2 regions of the Veillonella sp. ACP1 genome follow, and region 1 is predicted to be linked to the other one. Evidence: riboswitches for the same ligand, from Rfam matches in the RefSeq annotation. Region 1 holds a riboswitch; the other holds the start of a gene.
The links. A riboswitch is a leader RNA that binds a small molecule or an ion and turns the genes downstream of it on or off. The one in region 1 is predicted to bind cobalamin.
Positions count from the first base shown of each region.

Region 2: another riboswitch for cobalamin. It lies ahead of HMPREF1151_RS00265 (methylmalonyl-CoA mutase family protein); the one in region 1 lies ahead of nikB (nickel ABC transporter permease).

Region 1 is NZ_ALKL01000018.1:21-3,872, forward strand. It holds partial or broken gene HMPREF1151_RS06670 (ABC transporter permease) at 1-386, opposite strand, end outside; gene nikB (nickel ABC transporter permease) at 386-1,324, opposite strand; cobalamin riboswitch at 1,483-1,670, opposite strand; gene potE (putrescine-ornithine antiporter) at 1,972-3,303, opposite strand; gene argH (argininosuccinate lyase) at 3,824-3,852, opposite strand, start outside.
Region 2 is NZ_ALKL01000001.1:52,017-55,868, forward strand. It holds gene rarD (EamA family transporter RarD) at 1-465, opposite strand, end outside; cobalamin riboswitch at 668-844, shown strand; gene HMPREF1151_RS00265 (methylmalonyl-CoA mutase family protein) at 1,127-3,289, shown strand; gene scpA (methylmalonyl-CoA mutase) at 3,294-3,852, shown strand, end outside.

The DNA.
Region 1 (3,852 bases):
ATACCGGCGATTGCAATGGCGAGTACTACACCTGGGAAGGATAACATAATATCCGCCAAGCGCATAAGAACCATTTCAACCTTGCCGCCAAAGTAACCTGCTACGGCACCGATAACTGTACCAATGCTTACCATAATCACTACAATGGATACACCCATGAACAAGGATAATTGAGTACCATAAATGATACGAGACAATACGTCACGGCCCAATTTATCGGTACCAAACCAATGTTGTGCGCTAGGGGCTTGTAATGCTTTTGTCATATCTGAGGAAAAAGCATCGCCCGGCGCAAGCCATGGTGCAAAAATAGCAATGAATACGATAATAAGCATCAATGCAGTGTAGAAAGAGAACAATTTATGTTTCTGAATAAATTCTTTCATTATGCTCTCTCCCTTTTCAATCTAGGGTCTAATAGAACATAGGATGCATCAACTAAAGCATTGATACACATATATGCAATAGCAACCCATAACACAAAACCTTCAATCAATGGATAGTCACGCATAGTGATGGCGTAAATGGCCATATTCCCAAGACCAGGCCAGGAGAATACCATTTCAACTACCGCTACACCACCTAATAACCAACCGATTAGAACACCTAAAATTGTGATCAACGGCAATATGGCATTAGGTAGAATGTGACCGAATAAAATCTTCATTTCGCTCACGCCACGCGCACGGGCACCGATGACGTAATCCTTTTGCATCTCTTCAAGAATAACGAGTCGAACCTGACGCATGTATTTAGAGCCAACGACAACCGCTAATGTAACAGCTGGTAAAATAACACCTGTCGCCGTTATACGAGACGAAGCAATTGGAACTAAACCAAGCTTTAAGCCAAAAATATAGATTAATACAAGGCCTAACCAGAATGTCGGCATAGATACGCCTATGAAGGAAAGGCTTCTCAGTACATAGTCTATCCATTTATTCCGATTATACGCACTCAGTATACCTGCCGGTAATGCATAGAGAATCGTAAATACCAATGCAGTTCCAGCTAATGCGATCGTACCAGGTAATGCTTCTAGCATGCGATCTACTACCGGTTTTTTAGCAGAGTAACTCATTCCTAAGTCACCTTGTGCTGCATTGACTACCCAGTTTGCATACTGTACGATAAACGGCTTATCCAACCCCAATTGTGCTCGAGTTTCATCAATCGTCTCTTGAGACACGATAGTATCCGCCGTTTCCAATAGCATGGTAACTGGGTCCCCTGGCGCTAAATAGGTGAGACAAAATGTCAAAAATGTGATGCCAAACAAGGTAACAATAAACTGTCCTAATTGCTTGGCAAAGCGTTTGCCCATAGGCACCTCCTATACCCTTTTCAAATAAAAACACATAATAGTGAATAAACATAGAAAGTAAACATGTAATATGATGCCGTGTAATAAAATCTACGAAATAACTATAAAAAAAGATTAGCCCACCTGACTAACCTAAAGAAAAACACCATGCTGTGGCACGATGCCCCGCAAGATTGAGCAGGCTTTCTGACTTTTGACTCATCACAATATTTCAGCCTTCCCAGTTTCCCAGTGACCCTAATACGAAATATCGCTCCTCATTACAGCTATTTTCATAGTATAGGATTTACACCCATTTTCCTCTTTTACGCTCGGTAGAACCGACACTCAGTTTATTCACTTTTATCAATTATAAATATACTATATTTATAATTCTCTAACAATACATATACCCCCTAATGTATATCCTGCAATTAATTATAATTATTCACAAAAATAACTTTCATTATTATTTGTTTGTATTAATTTATACATTATATTCTATTTCTTGAAACAAATGCTACATTTTCTTTGCTTTTCTGTATATAACTGTATATTTTTACTATTTATAGTCTGATTTAATTTACATATAAAACATTTTGCTATACATATAACCAAAAGAGGCTATTACCGAAGTAACAGCCTCTATAAGACGAGAGAATATTCAATTAATCGATACTTTGTTGGAATCGTTGTGCACGATACGCCATCCAACCTTTGCGTATCATGTAAATGCAAATACCAATAGTTACTGCAATAGCACTACCTAGCATGGCATCAACGCCACATGCATATACTGCGTATACACAGTATAGTACACCAGCGCCAGCAACAATATAGAATCGTTCAATACGACGTTTTTCTAATCCAGACATATGCATCATAGTCGGTACTGCAATAATGCAGAGAATATAAGGCAATACATTCGTTACAACCGCAAGGTTTACCAATGTTTCAAATTGATCGCGTAGAGAATCATTAGCTGTAAACATTGTAATAATGGTTTCGATAGCTAATAAGATGAATACGCCACGCACAGGTGCATCCTTACTGTTTACACGAGCAAATACCTTAGGGAAATAACCTGCTTCTGCTGCATTTTTAAATACGCGAGACAATGTAAATTGCCAGCAAAGTAAAGCACCACAGCAAGAGATAATCATGAGCGCCATAATAACATTTGCAATCGTGTCATTGAACATGTAAGCAAATGTGAGACCAAATGGTGCATTAGAATTTAGTAATTCTGTGTTAGGCACGATACCGGCCATAACGTTTGTGGACAAGATGTAAATCACCGCCACTGCTAATGTACCTGCAAATGTTGCAATTGGCACGTTTTTCTTTGGATTTTCTACAGCATCTGCATTTGCTGCTGCCGATTCAAACCCTAGGAAGCCCCACAATGTTAAAGCAATAGATTGTTTAATTGCTTCAAAGAACGGCAAGTCGTTTGGATTCCATGCCGCCAAATACGTATCTGGGCTAAACCAGAACCAGCCAATTGTACCAATCAGTAATACTGGCACAATACAGCCCCAAATAGTAATATTGCTGAGCCGACCTGTAAAACGATTTCCTCTAAAGTTCAAAATCGCTGCAAACCATAACAAGACGATTGTTACTTGACTTGTTTGCGTTGCATTTAGATCAACACCAAAGAATTCTGAGCCATAGCCAACTGCGGAAACTGCAATCGCTATATTAGCAATGATGAGAGATATGCTGTAAGCATAGCTCGCCATAAAATGTCCAGTCTTACCGAAGCGGTGTTCTGCATAACCGCCCATGCCTCCTTTAATTTGGGAGAACATACCCGCTTGAGCAAAAATATACGCTAGTAAAAGCGCACCCACAGCTGTCACGAGCCAAGATAACACTGAAATAGTACCAACTTGAGCCAAATTGGTTGGTAACATAATGATCCCAGCTCCTAGCATATTGGCTGCTACCATTGTGGTTAGCTGGAATACAGACATTTTTTTAGCGGTGGTTTTCATGTATCAATCCCCTTTCGTAAGGTGAATTTTTTCTCGTCCATAATTCACTTAAATCTATTTAAACCGCTAAGTACGTTCAGTTCCTGCTGTAATGGGCGGGAATGTGAAAGTACCGTTTTTATTTGTTTTTCGAATTAATAATAACACCATAGGTGGTAAATGAAAAGTACTTTATTAGTGGACACCGCATATTACACGAATTGAATAAAAATATAGTAATTATATATTATTTTTGATTAGAAACGGTATGATGAATGTGAGAGTATTATTTTCTTTCAGTTTAATCAATTAAATATATGAAAAATCACTATCTATTCAAGTTATAGTGTCGTAGTACAAGACCATTATCCACTGCACGTCCACTCAATATAGACAAAAAAATACGTAAAATTTGTAGATTTCAGCTCTATAAAAATGTAGATGTATGGCCTTTAAAAACATAGACAAAAATTGGCCCCACCAAATGGTGGAGCCAATAGTATAAACTATGAAACCATCTACGATGCTAAGGGTAGAATCCTTACTCTTGTATAAAGTTTACGATGGATT
Region 2 (3,852 bases), on a different contig from region 1:
GACGATGGGCAATGTACCTAGTTGAACAGTCATGATGGCCACACCTAAGAATGCGATGGCAATACTTAGCTTTTGTGGCCAAAGTAATCTTTCTTTATAGATTAGGATACCCAGCAATACGTTGAGCAATGGATTGATATAATAGCCAAGGCTCGTGTCGAGTACGTGTTGGTTTGTAACGGCCCAAATGTAGGTGAACCAGTTGATGCTTATAAGTATAGCAGCCAGTAATAGTAGGCCTAATTGCGTAAGATGGGTGCGTAAAAGTTGTATGTCCATACGCAGTTGTTGGCGCCCTGTGGCGATGACGAGGAAGAACATCCAAAATCCGGACCAGATGATGCGGTGCGATAATACGGAAAAGGATGATACTTGGTTTAAAAGCGCCCAATAGAGGGGCAACAACCCCCAAATTAAACAGCACAGCAATGTGGTGCTGAGCCCCTTTTTGTTTATTTCGTTCATAATACGACCTCCCACTAGTAGAATTATTATAACATGGTGGTAGTATAGCAGTAGCAAATTATAGAGGTGATTTCTCTAAATTGCACCTATGCATTTTTATCATTCTATATATGCGTTAGTTATAACTTGAAATTTGCTACTTATGATTAACTGTTATGTTCATTGACTTTGTGCATATTTTTACACTATATTGGACTTAGAACAACGAATATAGAGAATAGGTGTCGCAAGACTTAATAGAGAAATCGGTACAAGCCGATGCGGTCCCGCCACTGTAAGGACGAGCCTGCTTTCATACATGTCACTGGAGCAATCTGGGAAGGCGAAAGCAAGGTGTTGAGCCCGAGCCAGGAGAACTGCCTATTTGATAATCACCGTTATGTACCTACGAGCGATAGGAAGGGGATTGAGGTATACTTTTTACAATAGTTTTAGTGTACCATTCAATATGTAACCTAACGTGTCACTCTCGGGTGGCACGTTTTTTTATTTGCCACGCTAGAGGGTCGTTCATATATGGCATAGGCTTAATAGTTTGACTGGAGATCCATCATCATGATGGATATATATTTGGCACCTATGGAACTCATATACGAAGCAACTCACTGGTACGGTGCGCTGTTCCCCCTGTATGGTTTCAAGTTGAAAAGGAGGCACATATATGTCTGACAAAAAGACTTCAAAGGACACTGAACGCGATTTACTGGCGCCTGTATCCTTTGATGAGTTTGAGAAACCTACGTATGAACGATGGCAGGCTGAGGTTGAAAAGGCGTTAAAAGGTGGCGATTTCCATAAAAAAATGTTCACCAAAACCTATGAAGGTATTACGTTACAACCTATCTATACACCTGCATTGCATCAGGAAAAGATTCCAAAGGGCGTTTATCCTGGCGCTGGCGAGTTCCTACGTGGCACGAAAGCAAGCGGCTATATCAAAGATTCTTGGGGTGTATCTCAATATGTTGATGAATCCTTACCGAAGGATGCCAATCATGCAAGTTTATACGAAATTGTGAAAGGTGGCACTATTCACAACATTCGTCTTGATGAAGCAACACGCCATGATCAAGATGTGCAAGTAGGCGCATCTGTTGGTGTAGGCGGCACATCCTTGTATACGATGGCCGATTGCAGCCAATTAATTGAACGATTTAATCTTAAGGAAAATCCTTTATACATTGAAACTGGCGCATCTGCAGCGATTTTGCTCGGTATGTTGTCGGCTACTGTGAAAGCTTCTAAAAAGCAAACATCCGATTTGAAAGGTCTCGTTGGTGCAGATCCTATCGGCGTGTGGGCTAAAGACGGTGCATTGCATATGTCTTTAGATACTGCTTTTGATGAAATGGCACATACTGTTGTATGGGCCAAGGATCAAGCACCTGAGCTTAAAACCGTGCTTGTATCCGGTGATGTATACGCTAATGGCGGTGCCAACGATGTGCAAGAGGTTGCCTATGCATTGGCAACAGCTGTTTGCTACGTGCGGCAATTAGCACAACGCAACATCGATATTCATACCATTGCTAAGAGCATGATGTTTACATTCTCCTTGGGTGCAAACTTCTTCATGGAAATTGCTAAATTGCGTGCGTTGCGCGTGCTTTGGGCTCGCATTATGGAGGCCTTCGGCGCTGGTGAAAGCGACCGTGCCGTTCATGTACACGGCAGAACATCTGCTTTCACAAAAACCGTATACGATCCATATGTAAACTTGTTGCGTAATACAACACAAGCATTCTCTGGTGTTGTAGGTGGTCTCAATAGTCTTGAAGTTTCTCCATTTGATCAACCAATTCGCAAATCCGATGAATTCTCTCGTCGTATTGCCCGTAACATTCAAGTTATGTTACAAACTGAATTCGAATTGCGTCAACCAGTTGATCCTGTAGGTGGTTCTTGGTATGTAGAAACATTGGCAGCGGAATTATGCGAAAAAATTTGGGATGAATTCCAAACTATCGAGTCTAAAGGTGGCATTATCGCTGCCTTGAAGGAAGGTTATCCTCAAGCGCAAGTTAAAACAATTCTTAATGAACGCTTTAAAAACCTTGCATTCCGTAAGGATGTAGCGGTTGGTAATAACATGTACGCTAATATGACGGAAGAATTGCTTGATCCAAAACCTGAAAATCAAGAAACATTGCGTCAAAAACGGGTAGCTCATCTCGAAGAATACTTGGCAACTGCAGATTCAGAAGCGGTTGTAAAAGCCCAATCTACACTCGAAGCAAGCACAACAGAGCCAGGTGCATTGATTGGCCTTATCGAGCTCGGTGCATTGCAAAAAATGACAATGCGTCAAATCCGTAAGGCTTTGGATGCGGGCGATATTTCCTCCGAAACAATCGAACCTATTACGGCTCATCGTTGGACGGAACAATTTGAAGCTCTTCGTATGCGTACGGAAAATTATAAACAACGCACAAAAGATAATGTGAAGGTATTCTTGGCTAATATGGGCCCTATTCCTCAACATAAACCTCGTGCGGACTTCTCCACAGGCTTCTTTGAAGTAGCGGCGTTCGAAGTAATCAAAAATGATGGTCATGAAACAACGGCTGATGCGGCTAAAGCAGCTCGTGAAAGTGGCGCCGATGTGGTAGTTATCTGTTCTACAGATGATACGTATCCTGAATTGGTTCCACCACTTGCGAAAGAATTGAAAGAAACTATGCCGAATGTAACGGTTATTTTGGCAGGGGCACCTTCTAAGGACCTAGAGCCTGTATATCGTGAAGCAGGTGTAGATGATTTCATCTCTGTTCGCGCAAACTGCTACGCTATTTTAAATACGTTACAAGATAAGAAAGGGATGTGAGCTCATGTTTAAAAATCCAGACTTCTCCTCTCTTGGCTTGGGATCTCAGTCTGCCACATCGCGCGATGCATGGCTTGCTGAACTTAAAAAAGAAACAGGAAAAAGCTTTGAAGACTTATATAACACGACAATGGAGCAAATCCAATTAAAACCTCTCTATACAGAGATGGATTATGAAGGGATGACACACCTTGACTATATGGCTGGTGTACCTCCATTCTTGCGTGGACCTTATTCCACAATGTACGTAACTCGTCCTTGGACAGTGCGTCAGTACGCTGGTTTCTCTACAGCCGAAGAATCCAATGCGTTCTATCGTCGTAACTTGGCAGCAGGCCAAAAAGGTTTGTCTATTGCCTTTGACCTTGCTACTCACCGTGGTTATGACTCCGACCATCCTCGCGTAGTGGGCGACGTTGGTAAAGCGGGCGTTGCAGTTGACTCTATCCTCGATATGGAAATTCTATTCTCCGGTATCCCTCTTGACCAAATGTCCGTATCCATGACAATGAACGGCGCCGTATTGCCTGTTATGGCATTCTACATCCTAGCTGGTGAAGAAC